4 regions of the Vibrio genomosp. F10 str. 9ZD137 genome follow, and region 2 is predicted to be linked to each of the others. Evidence: predicted binding sites of a transcription regulator. Region 2 holds the regulator's gene; each other region holds the start of a gene.

Region 1 (6,873 bases), on a different contig from region 2:
TCTTGAGGTAAGTAGTTTTGATTAATATTAGACATTAGAATCTCCCAAGTTTGCTGTAAACATTGGTTTGTAGAATAAAGAGATGAAGTGGTGAACTTTCACCACTTCATAAAACAGACAGTTATAGATTTAGTACGCGGCAGGATCCGCTGTTTGGTCTGTCACTTCTAATGTGTTAAGTAGATTGGTTAGTAGGCTTGATGCTCCAAAACGATAATGCATATTGTCAGCCCAATCGGCACCTAAAAGATCATCAGCCATACCAAGGTAAGCTTGTGCATCTTCCGCAGTGCGAACACCACCAGCAGGCTTAAAGCCGACCGTTTTAGCAACGCCCATATCGCGAATAACTTCAAGCATCATGCGTGCGTATTCTGGCGTAGCGTTCACTGGTACTTTACCCGTTGAAGTTTTGATGAAATCGGCACCCGCTTCAATACAAATCTGCGATGCTTTCTTAATCAATGCTTCTTCTTTCAACTCACCCGTTTCGATGATCACTTTTAATAAAATATCGCCACACGCTTCTTTACATTGCTTAACCAACTCAAAGCCGACTTTTTCATTGCCAGCAATTAACGCACGGTATGGGAAGACAACATCCACTTCATCAGCACCGTAAGCAACGGCTGCCTTTGTTTCTGCAACGGCGATGTCAATATCGTCATTACCATGAGGGAAATTTGTCACGGTTGCAATGCGCACGTCTGGTGTGCCTTGTTCACGCAATGTCTTCTTCGCAATGGGAATAAAGCGAGGGTAAATACAAATTGCAGCAGTGTTACCTACGGCTGTTTTCGCGTCATGACACAGTGAGATCACCTTTGCATCGGTGTCATCATCATTTAGCGTGGTTAGATCCATTAATTTAAGTGCTCGTAGTGCTGCTGCTTTTAAATCGCTCATTTCTATCTCCGATCAATATATTCAATTCATTTTCTATCGAACTCGCACCCATATTAGCAATTTAACGTTGGGGCAAAGCGGGCTCAATAGCCTTAAATGAACGGACTTGGTTCCTTGAAGACTCAGTACATACAGCGAACATGTACTAATTGCTATCCTTGTCACCGCACAGTACCAATTATGGTCCATGGCACTACAATCAATGATTGCGGTGTCTGCGTAGGCAAATCATATGCCTATTTTGAGATGTATTACCGTGAAGAGTTGTTATTCACCCACTCAACAATGTGTATCTAACCTATACAGTATAGATATTCATTGCAAAACTGTAGCACCAAATAAAACGCAAACGGTTTGTATCTCAAAAATCTAACTCTATCTTACTCCTTGTTCACCTCTTAGCGATAAAAGCTATTTATCCGCTAACCCCAAAAAATGTATTGCCAGAAAACAAAAAGCCCCGCAGCACACTAGGTGGCTACGGGGCTTGATTACAAGGCGTCTATATAAACTGACTCTTCTTTCTTAGAAAGAGAGGAATAGGCCAGCAATAGTTGCCGCCATTAGGTTAGATAGAGTACCTGCTGCAACGGCTTTAACACCCATGCGTGCAATCTCTTGACGACGGCTAGGAGCAAGACCACCTAGACCACCAAGTAGAATCGCGATAGAAGACAGGTTAGCGAAGCCACATAGTGCAAAGGCAATGATAGCTTGCGTCTTCTCAGACATCACGGCACCAGTTGATGCAAGAACTTGAGCATTTTCACCCACGTAAGGTACAAAGTTTAGGTACGCTACGAATTCGTTCACAACCAGTTTTTGGCCGATGAAAGAACCAGCAACTGTTGCTTCAGCCCAAGGCACACCAATTAGGAATGCTAGAGGAGCAAACAACCAACCTAGAAGCATTTCTAGTGTTAGGTGTCCCATACCGAACCAACCGCCAACACCACCGATGATGCCGTTCACTAGCGCGATAAGGCCAATGAAAGCAAGTAGCATTGCGCCAACGTTTAGTGCTAGTTGAAGACCAACAGATGCGCCACTTGCTGCTGCATCGATAACGTTAGCTGGTTTATCAGCGCCGCCGTCAATGTCATCACCTAGCTCATCAGCAGCTTGTTCTGTTTCTGGCTTGATGATTTTTGCGAATAATAGACCACCAGGTGCCGCCATGAATGACGCAGCAACTAGGTACTCTAGTGGAACACCCATTGATGCATAACCCGCGAGTACACCACCAGCAACAGATGCTAGGCCACCACACATTACTGCAAATAGCTCAGATGAAGTCATCTTAGGAATAAACGGACGAACCACAAGTGGTGCTTCTGTTTGACCTACGAAAATGTTCGCAGCAGCAGACATTGATTCTGCACGAGATGTGCCCAATGCTTTTTGTAGACCACCACCCAGAATCTTAATAACCCACTGCATAACACCAATGTAGTAAAGTACAGAGATTAATGCAGAGAAGAAGATAAGAGTTGGTAGTACTTGGAAAGCAAAAATGAAGCCGATACCATCAACTGAGAAGTTAACTAGGTTTCCAAATAGGAACCCTGTACCGTCTTTACCGTAGTCGATTACGTTCTGTACACCAGCAGAGAAGCCAGCAAGAAGATCGCGACCCCATGGTACGTAAAGTACGAAACCACCGATTATAAATTGGATTGCGAAAGCGCCGCCTACAGTACGTAGGTTAATCGCTTTGCGGTTGTCAGATAAAAGAACTGCTATTCCAAGCAGAACGAACATCCCGATGATACTCATAAACAGGCTCATAGTTTATGATTTCCTTATTAGTTATTTATTGGCGTGTGACAAAAGTGGAGCTAAAAAGCACGGTGATTATACGCAGCATGAATGAGATAAAGTAATGCTGCACTCACACTTTCTGTTAAGACACACACTTTATTCATTCACAATTGTGATTCAAATCACATCAAACTCATACAAAAATCATAGAACCTACAACTTATTTAGAATTCATTCACAAATAAATAGCGATCTATGGCTACTTTCCCACAACGATTGCGCAACCGTTTGCTCTGGTTGCTCTTTAAGCAACGCCAGTTCTGATAAGACTTTTGGCAACATTTTAGGGTGATTTTTCTTCCCTTGAAAACCGCACATAGGCATATCAGGCGCATCGGTTTCAATAACCAAATAGTCCAATGGTAAATCAGACATTGTCTTTCTCGTTTTGTTCGCCCTTGGGTAGGTGATGGTTCCACCCACACCGATATAAAAACCCAATTCAATAAAATCCATCGCTTGCTGCAAGCTGCCGGAAAAACCGTGCAATATACCTCCTTTAGCAAGCGGGTACTTTTTTAATAATGGGATGAGGCGATGGTTCGCTTTATGACAATGAAGAATAACGGGTAATTGATACTGCTGAGCCAGTTCTAGTTGTATTAACAAATACCGTTCTTGCAATGCTTGGGAGGCATCAATTGAAAAGTCGAGCCCACATTCGCCAATGGCAACACACTGAGGGGAACGGAGTTCAAGAGCCTGCGAAAGGGCTTTGACGTCTTGCTCTACTGAATCATTAAGAAAATAAGGGTGGAAACCCAAAGCATGGTAAATTTGAGGGTGCTGCGAAGAGAGCAATTGCACCGCTTGCCAGTTGCTCTCATTTATTGCAGGAATAAGAAACTTCTTTACCCCTTCTCGCTCAGCTGACGATAGTTCTGCATTGAAGTCACCTTGAAAGTGCTCAAAGTCAAAGTGACAATGCGTATCAAACAAAGGGGGCATTGTCATGGCTTGTTCTTGTCATTATCAACCATTGAATGACTCTCCGCGATTGATTCGTTTTCGGTCGATGGATCTTTTTTGTAAGGCACACAGCTGCGCTTATTTTCTGGTGTCAGCCCCATCGACACGCACCATGCATCGTATTTATTTAACCAAAACGTTAGCCACTTCACCATTGCCGCGCTTACCTTCTAAATACGCCCGCCTAAAACGGGTTAGCGTTCTTCACGTTTAAACACGAGCTCTTTGTGTGAAGATTCAGCTTCAACAAAGTAATAACCTGCGCTATCGAACTGAGTCAATGCTTCAATCGAATCAACCCTATTTTCGATAATATATCGAGCCATCATGCCGCGTGCTTTCTTTGCGTGAAAGCTGATGACTTTATACTGCCCATTTTTGCAATCTTTGAACACTGGCGTTATCACCGTTGCATCTAAGCTCTTTGGCTTGACCGCTTTAAAGTATTCATTGGAGGCTAAATTGATCAATACATTATCGCCTTGGACATTGATATCGTGATTCAATTTATCGGTAATCAGGTTACCCCAAAACTGATACAGATTGGTGCCACGCGTATTAGCCAGTTTCGTTCCCATTTCAAGGCGGTATGGCTGCATGAGGTCTAAAGGTTTGAGTAGGCCATATAAACCCGACAACATTCGTAAGTGCTGTTGAGCAAAGTCCAAATCTCCTTGAGAAAGAGTGGCCGCATCTAACCCTGTGTACACATCCCCTTTAAATGCAAAGAGTGCTTGGCGGGCGTTTTCGAACGAGAAGGTTTCGCTCCACTGCTCAAACCGAGCCACATTGAGTCCTGCAATTTTGTCACTGACCTTCATCAAGGCGGTAATATCCGCTGGGGTCAGCTTACGGCATTCATCGATAAGCTCTTTAGAATGGGGGATAAAATCTGGCTGAGTAAATTGCTCTGTAGGTAACGGAGACTCGTAGTCCAACGTTTTTGCAGGTGAGATAACGACTAGCATAGTGTAAATTCCATATTCATGAGACGTCTCTAGACTACAAAAAAAGCCACGCATTGTCTGCATGGCTTTTCAATTACTCTAATAAGTCAAACCGATTAGCTTTTTTTGCTGTTATCCCAAATACCATCTTCTAACTGAGATTGAAGCTCTGGAAAGTCATTCGCATCAAATGTAGGAAGCTTACCCGCATCCAATTGGCGATTGTAATCTTTGGCCAGTTTGATCACGATACCAGACAACAAGATGATCGCCACCAAGTTCACTATGGCCATTAACCCCATAGAGACATCAGCCAGTGCCCACACGGTTGGTAGAGAAGCTAGCGAACCGAACATCACCATGCCAAGCACCACAACCCTAAACAGCGCCAATCCTTTCTTATTGTTGTGCTCTAAGAATATCAGATTCGTTTCTGCGTAGGAGTAGTTCGCAATGATAGATGTAAAGGCAAAGAAGAAAATCGCCACCGCAACAAAGATTCCACCCCAATCACCGACTTGAGCCGTTAATGCACGCTGCGTTAACTCAATACCGGTAATTTCACCGTGAGGAACGTATTCACCAGACATTAAGATAATAGCCACCGTACATGAACAGATCACGATCGTATCTGTGAATACACCCAGCATCTGAACATAACCCTGTGAAGCAGGGTGCGGTGGATACGGTGTCGCAGACGCTGCCGCATTAGGTGCAGAACCCATACCTGCTTCGTTTGAAAATAGACCGCGCTTAATCCCTTGAATCATCGCTTGAGCAATGGCATAACCAAGCCCGCCCGCAGCCGCTTCTTGAAAACCAAATGCGCTTTTGAAGATTAAGGCCAATACATCCGGCACCTTTTCAATGTTCATCAACATAACGTAAATCGCGATCAACAAGTAAGCCAATGCCATAACAGGAACAATCAGCTCTGCTGTGCGAGCAATCTTACGTATTCCACCAAAGATGACGAACGCTGAGATAATAACAATAGCGATACCAACGTACAGCTCTTCAAAACCAAACGCATTGTTCATGGCACCTGCTATTGCATTGGCTTGTACGGCATTGAATACCAGTCCGAAGGCTATGATGAGGAAGATAGAAAACAGTACCCCCATCCAACGCATACCCAGGCCTTTTTCCATGTAGTAAGCCGGGCCACCACGGTAGTTACCATCGTTATCACGTGTTTTATACAGCTGGGCCAGCGTGCTTTCCGCAAATGATGTCGCCATACCGAGCATGGCAATCAACCACATCCAGAAAATGGCGCCAGGGCCACCAGCGGTTAGAGCTACCGCTACCCCCGCCATATTACCGGTACCGACACGAGCAGCTAAGCTAGTACAAAGGGCCTGAAAAGATGAGATACCCGCTTTATCTGCTTTACGGCTATTTTTAAGAACACTAAACATGTGGCCGAAATGGCGAAACTGAATGAAACCAAGACGCACAGTAAAGTAGATACCAACGCCAACAAGTAAATAAACTAGAATCGAACCCCAGAGGAGATCGTTCATCAAATTAATTAAGTCTGTCACAAGAACCTCTTTCGGTATTTGCACTACTTTTAGCTAAACAAGCCAGGGGCTTACAGAGCTTAGTGCTAAAAACTCATATTGCTCATCAACGGCAGAGCAATAAATATCTATTATTTTTGTAATGATGCTTGTTGTGTTAAACCGCTATCGTTGTCTAACTCATCACCCATATCTTTTTTGACCGCAGGATGATGACGCTTGGATTCACAAAAATCAATAATCACAATGTTTCATATCTATGTAATTATCCGCTAATTTTCATTGTAAATTTAACACATAAAACCAAAATAAATCACAAGTGCCACACATAGACATTGTTAAGTTTCAACATTAATAATTTATTACGTCCATCAGGCATCATTTGATAGTAAAAAGCGGTTTAGGGCAGTGAGAGAAAGGAGCGGCGCGTTTTCAGGGATTTAACGACACCTAATGGATGTTTGACTGACATTAAGCGAACCAAAAAGGTAAATGTTAACGATTATCCAACCTAGAAGCCCATCACCTCTCTGTCCAAATCAGCGGAAAACTTTATTCATCTTCGTCATCTATTTGCTCAGTTATTCATCATTTCGGCTTTTATTTTTGTGATACTTAGTAAGAAACACACATAAAACCTTCATAAAAAAGAAACAAATGAGAAACAAATCAAGGATAGGCTTATGCAAACCGTGGTATTAAAA
Region 2 (4,314 bases):
CTGGCGCGATGGCTGGAAAGATCGCTATCTCAATCCGTGCATACCATGAGCGTACAGGGGAAGCGAGACGCGAAGCCGCCGGAAACCAAATCGTTCTGCGTCATAAACCATTAGGTGTGATGGCCGTTTTCGGGCCTTATAATTTCCCTGCCCACCTTCCAAATGGTCACATCGTGCCAGCATTGCTAGCGGGAAACACGGTGGTGTTTAAACCTTCAGAGCAAACGCCGTGGGTGGGTGAGTTTGCTATGAAGCTATGGCAACAGGCAGGTTTACCAGCTGGTGTGCTTAATCTGGTTCAAGGTGCCAAAGAAACGGGGATTGCTCTGGCAGATTCCAAAGGCATTGACGGTGTGCTCTTTACCGGCAGTGCCAATACGGGGCACGTATTACACCGCCAATTTGCAGGTCAGCCAGGTAAAATGCTGGCACTAGAGATGGGTGGAAACAACCCAATGGTGATCTCTGAGCAGTTTGGGGATGTTGACGCGACGGTTTATACCATCATTCAGTCTGCTTTCATCAGTGCAGGTCAACGCTGTACCTGTGCCCGTCGCCTTTACGTTCCGCAAGGAGAGAAAGGGGATGCATTGCTCGGTCGTCTTGTTGAAGCCACCAGAAAAATAAAAGTGGATCACCCTTTTGCTGAACCTGCGCCGTTTATGGGCCCTCAAATCTCGATGGATGCCGCTAAGGTTATTTTGCACGCTCAAGCTCACCTTCATTCTCTTGGGGGCGAAAGTCTGGTAGAAGCCAAAGCAGGGGAAGCGGCCTTTGTTTCACCAGGTATCATCGATGTGACTGCGGTCGATGAGTTACCAGATGAAGAATACTTTGGGCCGCTATTGCAAGTCGTTCGCTATGACAGCTTAGAACGAGCAGTAGAGATGGCTAACAACACTCGCTTTGGATTATCCGCGGGGCTTATTTCAACTGACGACAGCGAATGGGATTACTTTGTTGACCACATTCGTGCTGGTATTGTGAACCGTAACAGACAGTTGACCGGGGCCAGTGGTGATGCACCATTTGGAGGCCCTGGTGCGTCAGGTAATCTAAGACCAAGTGCTTATTACGCTGCTGACTACTGCGCATATCCAATGGCTTCAATGGAAGGCGACGAAACTCTATTACCAGCGACGTTTAGCCCAGGGATTGAACTGTAACTTTCTATTTATATATCATCACCGAATTAAGGACTCGTTATGACACCGGATACTTTATTTACGGCTTTATGGAATGATTATATTGAGCATCTGTGCCCATCGGCTGAGATTGTGCATAAATTGCTGCGCGAAGAGGACGTTTTGATTAATGACCATATCGCCTTGAGGACCTTCAATTCTTCTCGTCTTGGTATTGCTACGTTAGCGAAGCCATTTTTGGATGTTGGGTACGTGGCATGCGGTGACTATGAGTTCGAGAGTAAAAAACTCGTCGCGAAACACTATGAACACCCTGACCCGAAGCAACCGAAAGTGTTTATTAGTGAGCTTAAAGTGGATGAGTGTTCAAGTGAGTTACAACAGATCGTTGCTAAGCTTGTTGAGCAAGTGGATCATAGTAAGCTGAAAGGTCATGAATTCTTGTTTGGTGGGCGTCTTTGGGATCTAAGTGATACTGATTACCAAACATTAGCCGGCGAGAGTGAATATGCAGCATGGCTAGCGGCCCATGGTTATGGGGCCAATCACTTTACTGTGAGTGTGAATCAACTCAATCAATTTTCAGAAGTGAAAGACGTCAACGATCATCTTCGCCAAGCGGGTTTTAAGATAAATGAATCGGGTGGCGAAGTGAAAGGCTCACCAGAGGTGTTGCTTGAGCAGTCTTCGACGATGGCCGATAAGGTCGAGGTGACATTTAGCGATGGCACTAAATCGATCCCAGGTGGCTTTTATGAGTTTGCCAAGCGTTATCCGATGGCAAATGGTGAACTTTACACGGGTTTTGTGGCAGCTTCAGCCGATAAGATTTTTGAAAGTACTGATAGCTAAGTACAAAGTATTATAATAGCTAAGTGAAAAGTACTAATAGCCAATAGAACCGTTTTTCGTTTTGATTTGTGGTCGACAATATAAAAAACGATAGACATAAAAAAGCCACCCAAATTACTGAGGGTGGCTTTCTAATTTTTATCAATTTCTAATCATTAGAAATTAACGAGTTCCGTATACAACGATAGTTTTACCGTGTGCAGAAATTAGGTTCTGTTCTTCTAGCATCTTCAAGATACGACCAACGGTCTCACGAGAACAGCCAACGATTTGACCAATCTCTTGACGAGTGATCTTAATCTGCATGCCGTCAGGGTGAGTCATTGCATCAGGTTGTTTTGCTAGGTTAAGAAGCGTTTGTGCAATACGGCCAGTCACATCTAGGAAGGCTAAATCACCCACTTTTTGGCTTGTCACTTGTAGACGGTTAGCCATTTGTGATGAAAGACGCATTAGAATGTCTGGGTTAACTTGGATAAGTTGACGGAATTTCTTGAAAGAAATCTCAGCAACTTCACAAGGAGATTTAGCACGAACCCATGCAGTACGCTCTTGATCTTCTTCAAACAAGCCTAGCTCGCCAATAAAATCACCTTGGTTTAGGTAAGAAAGAATCATTTCCTTACCTTCTTCATCCTTGATCAGTACCGCTACAGAACCTTTAACGATGTAGTACAACGTTTCGGCTTTTTCACCGGCGTGAATCAGCGTGCTTTTTGAAGGGTACTTATGAATATGACAGTGTGAAAGAAACCACTCTAGTGTTGGATCTGTTTGAGGTTTACCTAAAACCATAATATCTCACTTCCTCTGAAGGTGTGCTTGTCGCTTTCCGCGGTGTGCTTGTCGCTTTCCATACAGTCAGCTAGCCTAAAATAAGCCTGCTTAGGATAAGAGCACGTTATTCATGCTACAAGCTATCTAGTATCTCGGTTAAGAATAGTATCCTTTTTTACTTCAAATTTCTTGATTTTAATCGCTTCTGTGCGCGGTTATTTTACGCAAAAATGTGCACATGATCACGGTATGAAAAGTAATCGACTTCTTTGATGAGCGTTTATCCAATTTTCCCGGTTTCGATCAGCTGCTGTAGGATTGGTCTTGCAATCAGTTCCATCGCAAAGCTCATCTTCCCACCTGGTACCACCAATGTATTGTGTCGTGACATGAATGAGCCATCAATCATAGCGAGGAGGTATGGGAAGTCGACGTTCTTTATGCCACGTAAACGAATGACGACAAAACTTTCATCCAGACTTGGGATGCCTTTTGCGTTAAGTGGGTTTGATGTATCAACTGTAGGAACGCGCTGAAAGTTAATATGAGTGCGAGAAAACTGAGGGGTAATATAATTTAGGTAATCATCCATAGATCGCACAATCGAATCCATGACGGCTTCACGTGAATGGCCACGGTCTCGCGTGTCTCGAACAAACTTTTGAATCCACTCTAAATTCACAATCGGCACCATGCCTATGAGTAGATCAACATGTTGGGCAACATTGACATCCCCGTCGACAACGCCACCATGCAGTCCTTCGTAAAACAGCACATCTGAGTCTTGAGGCAAATCTTGCCACGGTGTGAAGGTGCCGGGCATTTGGTTATAGGGCACCGCTTCATCGAAGGTATGAAGGTAACGTCGTACCTGCCCAGTTCCTTCGTTACCGTAAGTACGGAAAAATTCCTCTAGGGTAGGAAAGTCGTTGGCCAGCGGGCCAAAGTAACTGATGTGTTTACCTTGTTCTCTGGACTTTCGAATCTCCACATCCATTTCTGGTCGAGTGAAGCGATGAAAACTGTCACCTTCCACCCAAGCTGGTTTCACGTTCATCATATTGAACATTTTGCGAAACGCTTCTGATGTGGTGGTGGTTCCTGCTCCAGAAGAGCCCGTTACCGCGATAATAGGATGTTTTGCTGACATGACTAACCTTGTCGTAAATGTAACTTACTTGTTGAGTATTCAATAAATCTTAACGTTAGCGTTTCACTATAGCATGCCAAATGGAAAGGTCTACGCCAGTAAAGTGAGTGAAACGAAAAGCGAGAAGGCTATAGCGATTCACGCATTTTTATGTCGACTGTTTCATGCAACTCTGAGAACACAACCGTCGCATCGCCACTTTTAAGTAACGTTTTTACCTGTTCAACTTTATCTTGCAAAGAGCATTCAATCTCTCCGTAATCGGTTCCTTCACGAAGGACAAACTCCTTAATAAGGTTTTCTAAAGTATCGTTTTCTATTTGCTGCCAAGGAATGATCATAGTGGCCTATTCGTGGTTTTGATTGGATGGTGCGTGCTTTAATGTTTCG
Region 3 (4,798 bases), on a different contig from region 2:
ATGTACTAAGCCTGTCTGAAAGTAACCTTGCAACCCATAAGAAAATCTATATCGATATTAAAAAGCGTGTGGAGTCAGGAATTGGATCAACCGCTGACATGTCACAAGTAGAAGCTCGTATAGCTAAAGCGCACGGTAATTTACTTGCGGCGCAAAATAATCTCTTTGATGTGCATACTCAGTTTAAGCGTATTGTTGGTGAAGCTCCCGCGGGTTTGATTTTCCCGATGGCCGACCAAATAGCCATTCCATTTACTATTGACGATGCACTTAACTCGGCTTTTGAAAAACACCCGGTCATTAAAGTGGCTCAAGCTGATGTTGATGCGGCAAAGTTTCAGTACAAACAATCTAAGGGCGTGAATTACCCAACCCTATCAATTGAAGCGACTCAAACTTGGTACGATGACGCTGGCGGTACTGAAGGAAGCAGTGATGAATTTTCGGCCATGCTTCGTTTGCGTTACAACCTATTTAATGGTGGCTCTGATTCTGATCGTATTGACAGCTTTGCGTATCAATTGAATAAGGCTAAAGACTTCCGAGACCGCACTTATCGTACTGTCGAAGAAGGGCTCAGGCTCTCTTGGAGCGCTTTAGATCTCACGGTACAACAAAAAGATTTTTTATCTGACCATGTTGACTCAGCTTCTGAAACCGTTATTTCCTACCAAAAGCAATACCGCATTGGACAGCGAACCTTACTTGACTTATTGAACACCGAAAATGAGCTTTTCGAAGCGAGAAAAGGATACCTTGACGCCAAATATGATGAGCAATATGCCAAGTACCGAGTGATGAACGCAACCGGTCATTTGTTATCAGCGCTACGAGTGTCAACGCCAGACGAATGGCATCAAGAGGTGGATTACTAATATGAACAAGCATCTTATCCCTTTACTTGTGACGGCATCATTCTTATCTACACATACACTCGCAGAAGAAGAGTACAGCTACATAGCCACACCAGTCGCCACGCAATTAGATGATTTACTCGATGACGACCGTGATGGCGTTATTAATGCGAGAGATCTGTGTGTAGAGACACCTCTTGGTTCTGAGATCGATAATGATGGGTGTGAAACCTACATCGACTCCAAGCAAGAGATGAAACTTAATATCCTTTTTGCCAACGACTCTTATGAATTGAATTCAGTCTTTCTGAATCAAATACGAGTGATGACCGAGTTTATGACCAGCTATCCATCAACCTCGATCGAACTTCAAGGTTACGCCAGTAAAGTAGGCAACCCTGAATACAATTTGAAGCTATCTGAAAAACGTGCTGAGACGATTAGAAAGGAACTTATTTCCAATGGTTTAAGCCATACTCGTATAGATATTGTCGGTCACGGGGCTACCTCTTTAGCGGCTTATGGTGACGATGAACAAAGTCATGCACTGAACCGGAAAGTAGAAGCCACCGTTATTGGTTTCAAAGGCTCGGTGAAGGAAGCGTGGACTATCTTCGACAAGATCGAAAAGTAGTTACAATCGAAGATATATTACGGGTTTAATACTTGAAGGGTGCTAACGCGCCCTTTTTTATTTTGTTCCTATTTTCTAATGAGTTTCATTGATGAAAATGGTAATCTACCGCGGTCTAACCTATTGAGAGCACTAACATGACTAAATTGACCGCCGATATCCAAGCTAATCTAGAGCTATTTGTAACAGAAACTTGTCAAAACAAATTGGTTTGGGGCTTACGAAACGAAGAAGGTTGGTTAGCGTGTGACTCTAGTGAGTTCGAGCAAAGTGAAGTAATGCCTTTTTGGTCTTCAAAAGAAGATGCAGAACACCATAATGTTGAAGAATGGTCTGACTTCGAAATACTAGAAATCCCACTCGATATTTTTGTAGAAGATTGGCTACTGACTCTAGCTGAAGATGGCGTTTTGATTGGCACTAACTGGAATGAATCTTTAGAAGGTAAAGAAATAGAGCCTTCCGATTTAGCGAAACTCTATTTAGAGAAAGTCGTCAACTAAATCCATTTTCAAAAAACGTCGCCATTGCGACGTTTTTATTTTTAACTTAACAACAGGGAAGAGAGATTACCTCGAAGCCTTACTTAGATAGTGCTTCATTACTTCTTCTTTGTTTTGTAGGTACTCATCAAGCCCTGATTTTCTCAAATCACAAGATGGGCAATCACCGCATCCATCACCTATTACCCCGTTGTAACACGTTAGCGTCTTATTTCGCACCAATTCTAAAGCGTCATATCGGTCTGCCATTGCCCAGGTTTCGGCCTTGTTGAGCCACATTAGTGGGGTTGATATTTCAAACGTTCTGTCCATGCCAAGAACGAGTGCAGTATTCATTGATTTTACGAACTCATCACGACAATCCGGGTAACCAGAAAAGTCGGTTTCACAGACGCCTGTAATCACCGTGTCCGCGCCAATTTGATACGCATAAATACCAGCGAGGGTGAGAAACAAAATATTCCGTCCAGGCACAAATGAGTTAGGTAAACCATTATCCTGTAACTCATGAGAGACAGGAATATCGTCTCGGGTTAATGAACTGATTGCGAGTTCATTCAGTAGAGTCACATCCATGACTTTATGTGCCGTTGCGCCGAGCTCTTTAGCAAGATCTTGAGCAATATCGATCTCTAACCGATGCCTTTGACCATAGTCAAAGGTAATGGCATGGACTTCATCAAACTCTTGTAACGCTTTGACCAGACATGTGGTGGAGTCTTGGCCTCCGCTGAATACTACTACCGCTTTTTTCATCATCTCTTCCAATAAACCTAGGCAATACTTAAATATTTGTGCGTTTGCACCGACAATCGCCAGTTCCGTTTTATGCACGTTTCTATACACAGTTCGGTTGATCGTGTTTTCTGGCTAATTGGCTGCAAAGCAATAACCGTCTTTTGATCGATTGTCACTCTACTTAACAGTTCATCTAAGTGATCAATATCTTTTTGTGTTCCAACCGGGTGTTTAATTTCATCAGCACGTTCCAGTGCAGAATCAATAATAGGAAGCTTCCCTTTCATTGCCACTTTTGGTGACACTGTCACCCAGGTACTTCCGGTAGCTTTTACTTCAAAAGTTCCGCTGGTCTCAATCTGGCAGCGACATCCTATTTGTTCAAACGCCTTGGTTAAGGGGCGTAAGTCATAGATGCAGGGCTCACCACCAGTAATCACGACATGCTTTGCAGTATAGCCTTGATGCTGGTACTGCTCGACAATGCCTTCAGCAGAAATCGCGCACCATAATGGGTTATCTTCAGTTTTGACTAAGATTTCATTGATTGTGCGCTTATCGCTTTCAAGCGCGTCCCATGTTTGTTTCGTATCGCACCAAGCGCATCCCACTGGGCACTCTTGAAGCCGAACAAAAACTGAAGGCACACCGGTGAAATAGCCTTCGCCCTGAATCGTTTCAAACATTTCGTTTATCTTATACAACTTACTTAACCCGAGGTGTCTCTAAATTAGGTCCGAGACCTTAAATGAGTCTTACGTTAAGGTCAAATAAAATGCCTATCGATAGAGGAACGAATAGAGCGTGAGATAACTAACACTGGCTGAAATCGTCAAAATTAATTATCCTGCCCTTTTGCTGTAGATTTTAGGTAAGTTATGTACAAACTCATCGCGCTCGATATGGATGGCACGCTACTCAATAGCAACAAACAAATTTCGGACAAAACTAAACTCGCCATCTCGGCTGCCAGAAAAAAAGGCGTAAAAGTTGTTTTGGCTTCAGGTCGACCACTCGACGGTATGGTCGATAAATTGGAAGAGTTAGGCATCAATGGCGATAACGAATTCGTTTTATACTATAACGGGTCTATGGTCAAAGAACTCGGAAACCAAGGCATCATTCGTAAGCAAATCATCGACGGAAAGGCAGCAAAAGAAGTGGCTGCAATGGCTAAGGAATTTGATCTAAATGTCCATGCATTTAGCGAGGAGCACGGTCTAATCACGCCCCAAAATAGTGAGTACACGCAGCTAGAGGCAACCATTAACGGGCTCAGCCTGACAGAAATGGATTTTTCAACATTAGAAGATGAACACCCGATCATCAAAGTAATGATTGTTGGTGAACCGGGTAAATTGACTCAAGCGATTTCGCTGCTACCAAAAGAGTTGCACCAACGCTATACCATCGTTCAGAGTGCCCCGTTCTTTCTTGAATTCTTAAGCTTAGGCAGCAACAAGGGCTTAGGGATCGAATCGATTGCCAACTATCTAGGCCTAGATTCAAGTGAGGTTATTTGTGTGGGTGATGCTGAAAACGACAACCATATGCTAACTTACGCAGGTATGGGGGTAGCGATGGGTAATGCAATGACCGAAACGAAAGCATTGGCTAATTATATTGCCCCCAGCAACGATGAAGATGGCGTAGCAGATGTGATCGAAAAGTTTATCCTGTCCAGTTAATAGCGGTGATGTGATGACTGCTTATTAAATATACCCCACGTAGTTTATTAAAAACGCCTAACACTGTGTCAGGCGTTTTTTGTTTTCGAAACATAAGGTCTTCAATACACAAAGACCATTGCGAAAAGACTATTATTGAAAGACTCTAGCTAAAAGACTATCGCTGACCATCTATTGGCTGAATTTGCGTACCAGTCCGGCATAACATATGATCAAAATAGGAAAACGGATTGATTCCATCATCAGTGATAATATGCTGCTGTAAGAAACGAAAGATGCAATAAATAGAAGTAACTGATTCGCCGAAAGAAGAAATGCTATTATGATTAGAAGCTGCTTGAACAAAATCGTTTTCTTATCGCGTTCAAGTGAGAGCACTAA
Region 4 (5,894 bases), on a different contig from region 2:
GATAATGGGGTAGGCACTTCACCTACCCCTATGAAACACTAAGGACAAGGGTTGGAGTAAGTCGTACCAACCTCTTGTATCTCTTGAAGTAATTCGTCAGTAAGTACAACATCTAAACTGTCTATATTCATTTTTAACTGATTGATATTGGTAGCACCAATGATATTAGAAGCAACAAATGGACGTTGGTTTACATACGCAAGAGCCATTTGAGCTGGATCAAGCGAATATTGATGAGCAAGGTCGACATACGCTTGGGTTGCAGCGATTCCTTGTGGCGTAAAGTAACGGACAAAACGTTCAAATAAAGTGCATCGAGCATCTGTCGGTTTTTGGTTGTTAAGGTACTTTCCACTAAGGCAACCAAAAGCGAGAGGGGAATACGCCAACAGTTTTACGCCCTCATTGTGACTGATTTCTGACAGGCCGATTTCAAAGCTGCGATTGAGTAAGTTGTATGGGTTTTGTATCGATACAATTCTGGGTAGGTCATGTTTTTCTGCTAGTTTGAGCAAGCTCATGACACCCCATGGTGTTTCATTCGAGACCCCGATATAACGAATCTTTCCTGCTTTTACTAATTCAGACATCGCTTCTAGGGTTTCGATCAGTGTGACTTCTTCTTGCTCAGCGCTGTCAGGGTAGTTGAGTTGCCCAAAACAATTGGTGTTTCGTTGAGGCCAGTGCAGCTGATAGAGATCGATGTAATCTGTTTGCAGTCGTTTTAAACTATCGTCGATCGCCAGATGAATATTACGACGATCAAGTTTCATATTATCGCGGATGTATGGAACGTTCCGTGGGCCTGCAACTTTCGTAGCCAGAACCACTTTCTCTCGTTTAGAAGATTGCTTAAGCCAGTGTCCAATATAACTTTCGGTAAGACCTTGTGTTGATGCTTTTGGTGGAACGGGATACATCTCAGCCGTATCAATAAAGTTGACCCCTCTTTCCAATGCATAATCCAGTTGATTGCACGCATCCGCTTGAGTATTTTGCTCTCCAAAGGTCATCGTACCGAGGCAGATTTTACTGATCTCTAAACTCGAGTGTGGCAACTTTGTGTACTGCATAGTACTTCCTTGTTCATCGTATCGTTGTTTTACCAATATATGTGAATCCCTCTATGGATCAAATGGATTAGGGCAAGAATTCGCAAAAATGCCAGCTTTGTCTAGAATGATAATTGGAGGTGCGTATATGCAGAAAAGACAATTAGATAAATGGATTCATGGATATCACAAGGATTCATACCAGGCCCCTAAGGTGTTTGTAATAGGATGCTCTGATTTATCTCAGTATCAAATAGCCGTCGAATATAAGCACAAATTGGAGCCACTCAAACAAGATGACGATCCCATGCACTTTGACTCTCTAGAGCTAGTCAAAGAAGAGTTGGTCCGATTGGGTATCGATAAAGCGTACCTAAGGTTACATAATGCCTATGACGAGTTTGGTCGTGAAGGGGGCATTTCATACTGTGATATTGAGCTATCGTTGGCGATGCATTGACTGTGCTGTTACTTACTTTAAATAAAGACTCTGTTCAATAAACACGTCGTTAAATAAAGTATTTATCGAGAATAGCCGATGTAAATTGAGTCCGAAGATAAAACCCCCGCGGGCGAGTTTTTATCCGTTTACCACTAGAGCCGAACGCATCGGTTAACACTCGGCCATGGGCGGCTTTTGGTCTGAGTTGCAACACTTCGCCGTGTTTCGCGGTGATCTGTTCTACTCGGCCTAGAACAATCAGTTCCATTAATTCTTCCCAATCGGCTTTAAGCTGCTGCTCTTCCTCTTCTGATGGAGACCAGATTAGAGGGGATCCTACTCGTCGTTCCGCTAATGGGATTTCTCTTTCTCCTTCTACGGGGATCCAAAGAACTCTTGATAGCTTATTTCTGACGTGGCTGTGCTCCCAACTTAAACCATGAACACCAACAAGAGGAGCCACACAGACAAAGGTTGTTTCAAGTGGTTTACCGTTATAGCCAATAGGGATACTTTTCAGCTCTATACCCAGTGTTTCAAAGTCTTGTTGAGGTTTGCTTCCTGCTGTTGCCCCTAAGTGCCATTCTAATAATTGACCTACCCAGCCTTTGTCTCTCTTCAGGTCTTCAGGGACAAGGATATTAGCTTCATCAGCGAGATCTTTTAAAGAAAGACCCGCAATCGCATTGGCTCGAGTGAGTAGTTCGTTTTCAGAGATGGGTTCAGGCTTCATAAGGTCGCTAACGGGAGTGTAAAGATCGTTATCATAACAAATGTGTTTTTAATTCGTAATGGGGAATAAGTATTCACCCAGTAGAAAAGATCATCACTTATCAACTTATCCACAGGGATGGCTGTTTTTAAGTGTTAATTCATGATTATGTACAAATGATCAGTGCTTTTAAGATCGGTTAGGACTTGTTATTCGCCATTTTGCCATTATTAAATGATTTTTTTGTGGATAAGACTCTGGTTGGATGATCTTTGACCATGTTGTTTTTAGGGTAAGAAAATAAACATCGATAGTTTATTTTTACTCATGATTATTTATTTAACTTTCTGATTTATATTGATTTATAATTAAGATCTCATGGCTGGAACTATGTTGAAATGAAAGTTTTCAATACGAAATGATCTGTATTAACGACTTTCTTCACACGGTTATTCACAGAAAAGGTGAATAAATGTGGCTTAGGTCTCATTGTGGTGTTGATAAGTGCTCCTAGGCTTAGAAGTTATCCATATTAGGGGTTGTTACCAATAAATCACGTGCTAATCACACTAGTAAGTTTGCTCCTGTTGGGGATATGTGGAAAAATCACTGTAATTAAAGATATTATTCGAGGTTGGCCAGTGATAGATGGCGATGGTTACCGCTTAAATGTGGGAATTGTAATCTGTAACAACCATGGTCAGGTCTTCTGGGCTAAACGATACGGACAACATTCATGGCAATTTCCTCAAGGGGGGATTGATGACGGAGAAACGGCTGAGCAGGCAATGTTCAGAGAGCTCTATGAAGAGGTTGGTCTAACAAAAAAAGACGTGAAAATCGTAGCAACAAGTCGTCATTGGCTCAGATATAAATTGCCAAAACGCTTAGTTCGTTGGGATTCAAAGCCTGTCTGTATCGGACAAAAACAGAAATGGTTTTTATTGCGCTTAGACTGTGATGAATCACAGATAGATATGCAGCGCGGTAGCACCCCTGAATTTGATGGTTGGCGTTGGGTAAGTTATTGGTACCCAGTAAGACAAGTCGTTTCGTTTAAGCGGGATGTGTATCGTCGAGCGATGAAAGAATTCGCTTCAATGGCGATGCCATTCAAAGAGCGAAAACTAAAAGGTAAGCGGAAGTTTAAAAGAGGGTAGAATCGTTATGCTTTCTCAACTAAGGGAAATAGTTGAACAGGTATCAAAAGTTGATGATGTCTATCAAGCGTTTGATATTTTAGTTAAGCAAACATGCAGCGCTATGGAAACAGAGTGCTGCACTATCTATCTTGCTAATGAAGAGCGAAGTCGCTTAGAGCTGATGGCGACTCAAGGACTGGAGTTTTCAGGCGACAAAATCCATATTAACTATAATGAAGGTCTTGTCGGATTAGTTAAGCGTAGTGCCGAACCTATCAATATTGCGAATGCTTCTCAGCATGCCAATTTTAAACTCTTTCCTGAGTTAGGAGAGCAGATTTACCACAGTTTTCTTGGTACACCGATTATTTATCGCAAGCAGGTACTGGGTGTTCTCGTTGTTCAACAAAAGTCCTCCCGTTTATTTAACGAAATTGAAGAATCCTTTTTAGTCACACTGGCTGCCCAGCTTGCTGTGATTATTGCTCATGCACAAACGCAAGGGCATTGGAGTCTTGAAAAAAAACAGCACGTTAATATAGGTAATCCTGCCTCTTCCGGTGTCGCTATTGGTGAGTTTTGGTGGGATGACGCTCAACCTCAGTTGTCTGATGTTCATCCGGCCTCCAACATTAACGTGAGTCAAGAGCAAGAATGGTTGATGGTGGCCATTGAAGATGCTCTTAACGACTTTGGCCGGATGAGAAAAAAACTGCATGGTGATATAAACAAAGAAACGTTAGCGATTTTTGATCTGTTTACTCACTTGCTCAACGATCCAATGCTGCGAAAAGACTTAAAAAGTCATATTCAGAAAGGGGATAAAGCCGATTGGGCCCTTAGGCAGGTCGTCGAGTCTTATTCCAACCGTTTTGCGCGAATGTCTGATGTTTATTTAAGAGAACGAGCACAGGATATTCGTGAGTTAGGTCAGCGCTTACTGTTTTTTTTGTACAACACTCAGAAAGAGCAGCAGCATCTTGAAAAACCAGTCATTTTGGTTGTTAGGGAACTGACTGCTTCCATCTTAGCATCTATCCCCAAAGATAAGTTACTTGCGGTTGTCGCGTTAGATGGTGCTGCGAATTCTCATGCCGCGATTTTGTCTCGCGCCCTTGGCATTCCTGCGGTGATGGGATTAAGCCTGAATCTGACAGAGATAAATGGTAAACGCGGTATCGTTGATGGATACAGCGGAAAGGTTTTAGTTTCACCGAGTAAACAGCTGTTAAAAGAATACCGTGCATTGGCTAACGAAGAGCGTGAACTGACATCCATGGTCAGCAAAGGCTCGGATAAACCCGCGATGACAGCCGATGGGTATCGCATTGAAATGTTATTGAATGCGGGGCTCAGTGCCGATACTAATATTGCGATCAATCAGGGCGTTGATGGCGTTGGTCTATATCGAACCGAGATTTCTTTTTTGCTCCAGCATCGCTTTCCATCAGAAGATGAACAGATACAGCAGTATCGTAGTGTTTTAAGTACGTACCCTAATAAGCGTGTCGTGATGAGAACCTTGGATGTAGGAGGGGACAAAGCTTTACCTTATTTGCCTATAGAAGAGGACAATCCTTTCTTAGGTTGGCGAGGCATTCGATTTACCTTAGATCATCCAGATATCTTTCTGATTCAGATTCGAGCGATGTTACGCGCAAGCACCGAGCATCATAATCTCAGTATATTGTTACCAATGATAGCGAGTGCTCAGGAGCTGGATGATGCGTTATTATTAATAAGGCAAGCGTATAAAGAAGTGTCTAAGGTCGATGAAAGTATCCGTATGCCAAAAGTCGGGATCATGATCGAAGTGCCTTCGATGCTTTACTTACTTCCTCTTATCGCTAAGAAAATTGATTTTGTATCGGTTGGTACCAACGACTTAACGCAATACCTTCTTGCCGTTGATCGTAATAATTCAAGAGTTGCTGATGTGTATGAGTCATTCCATCCATCTGTGATCATGGCGCTGAAACATATTTATGATACTTGTGACCGCTTAAAGCTGCCAGTTTGTGTTTGTGGTGAGTTAGCAGGGGATCCTATTGGTTGTCTCTTGCTTGTTGGCTTAGGATATACCTCACTGAGTATGAATACCTCTAACGTGGCAAAGGTTAAGTATTTATTGCGTCACTCTGAAACGACTGAATTAAAACAATTTGCTAATAAAGCCTTAATGAAAGCGTATGGGAAAGACATCTATACTATGATGTCATCGCATTTTGAAGATAGAGGTTTTGCTGGGTTTATCCGAGCAGGCAAAAAATAGAGGTTGTTGTGCATATAGAATTGTTATTTCTGTTGGTTTTACTGGGTGCTTTTGTTGGTGTAATGGCGGGTTTATTAGGGATCGGCGGAGGGCTGATCGTCGTTCCTGCTCTTCTTTATATTTTGCCTTCCATTGGTATTGGCGCGGAAAGCGTTATGTTGGTTGCGTTAGCGACGTCTCTGGCAACGATTATTTTAACGTCAGGCTCTTCGGCTTTAAACCATTTAAAGCTCGGCAATGTTGATATGTTCATCATTAAATGGCTGATGCCAGG

What was found. The regulator CRP, encoded in region 2, controls carbon source genes, mostly activating them, when cyclic AMP is high. The targets are predictions, from matches to a motif close to TGTGANNNNNNTCACA.
Region 1: the regulator CRP is predicted to act here: its motif matches at 2,839-2,854, upstream of ACP45E_RS07110 (NupC/NupG family nucleoside CNT transporter).
Region 3: the regulator CRP is predicted to act here: its motif matches at 3,533-3,548, upstream of queE (7-carboxy-7-deazaguanine synthase QueE).
Region 4: the regulator CRP is predicted to act here: its motif matches at 2,680-2,695, upstream of rppH (RNA pyrophosphohydrolase).

The regions. Positions count from the first base shown of each region.
Region 1 is NZ_JBNGCJ010000338.1:1,035-7,907, forward strand. Features, by position in the region: partial or broken gene deoA (thymidine phosphorylase) at 1-35, opposite strand, end outside; gene deoC (deoxyribose-phosphate aldolase) at 130-906, opposite strand; gene ACP45E_RS07110 (NupC/NupG family nucleoside CNT transporter) at 1,432-2,694, opposite strand; gene ACP45E_RS07115 (TatD family hydrolase) at 2,899-3,681, opposite strand; gene ACP45E_RS07120 (hypothetical protein) at 3,678-3,851, opposite strand; gene yaaA (peroxide stress protein YaaA) at 3,891-4,664, opposite strand; gene ACP45E_RS07130 (alanine/glycine:cation symporter family protein) at 4,760-6,190, opposite strand.
Region 2 is NZ_JBNGCJ010000458.1:156-4,469, forward strand. Features, by position in the region: partial or broken gene astD (succinylglutamate-semialdehyde dehydrogenase) at 1-1,166, shown strand, start outside; gene ACP45E_RS11010 (DUF1338 domain-containing protein) at 1,206-1,997, shown strand; gene crp (cAMP-activated global transcriptional regulator CRP) at 2,160-2,792, opposite strand; gene ACP45E_RS11020 (phosphoribulokinase) at 3,055-3,924, opposite strand; gene ACP45E_RS11025 (YheU family protein) at 4,053-4,265, opposite strand.
Region 3 is NZ_JBNGCJ010000888.1:86-4,883, reverse strand. Features, by position in the region: partial or broken gene ACP45E_RS19820 (TolC family outer membrane protein) at 1-875, shown strand, start outside; gene ACP45E_RS19815 (OmpA family protein) at 877-1,488, shown strand; gene ACP45E_RS19810 (DUF2750 domain-containing protein) at 1,626-1,991, shown strand; gene queC (7-cyano-7-deazaguanine synthase QueC) at 2,058-2,747, opposite strand; gene queE (7-carboxy-7-deazaguanine synthase QueE) at 2,765-3,433, opposite strand; gene ACP45E_RS19795 (Cof-type HAD-IIB family hydrolase) at 3,608-4,417, shown strand.
Region 4 is NZ_JBNGCJ010000751.1:197-6,090, reverse strand. Features, by position in the region: gene ACP45E_RS17690 (hypothetical protein) at 1-1, shown strand, start outside; gene ACP45E_RS17685 (NADP(H)-dependent aldo-keto reductase) at 39-1,073, opposite strand; gene ACP45E_RS17680 (DUF6482 family protein) at 1,201-1,512, shown strand; gene mutH (DNA mismatch repair endonuclease MutH) at 1,562-2,227, opposite strand; gene rppH (RNA pyrophosphohydrolase) at 2,848-3,366, shown strand; gene ptsP (phosphoenolpyruvate--protein phosphotransferase) at 3,374-5,620, shown strand; partial or broken gene ACP45E_RS17660 (sulfite exporter TauE/SafE family protein) at 5,629-5,894, shown strand, end outside.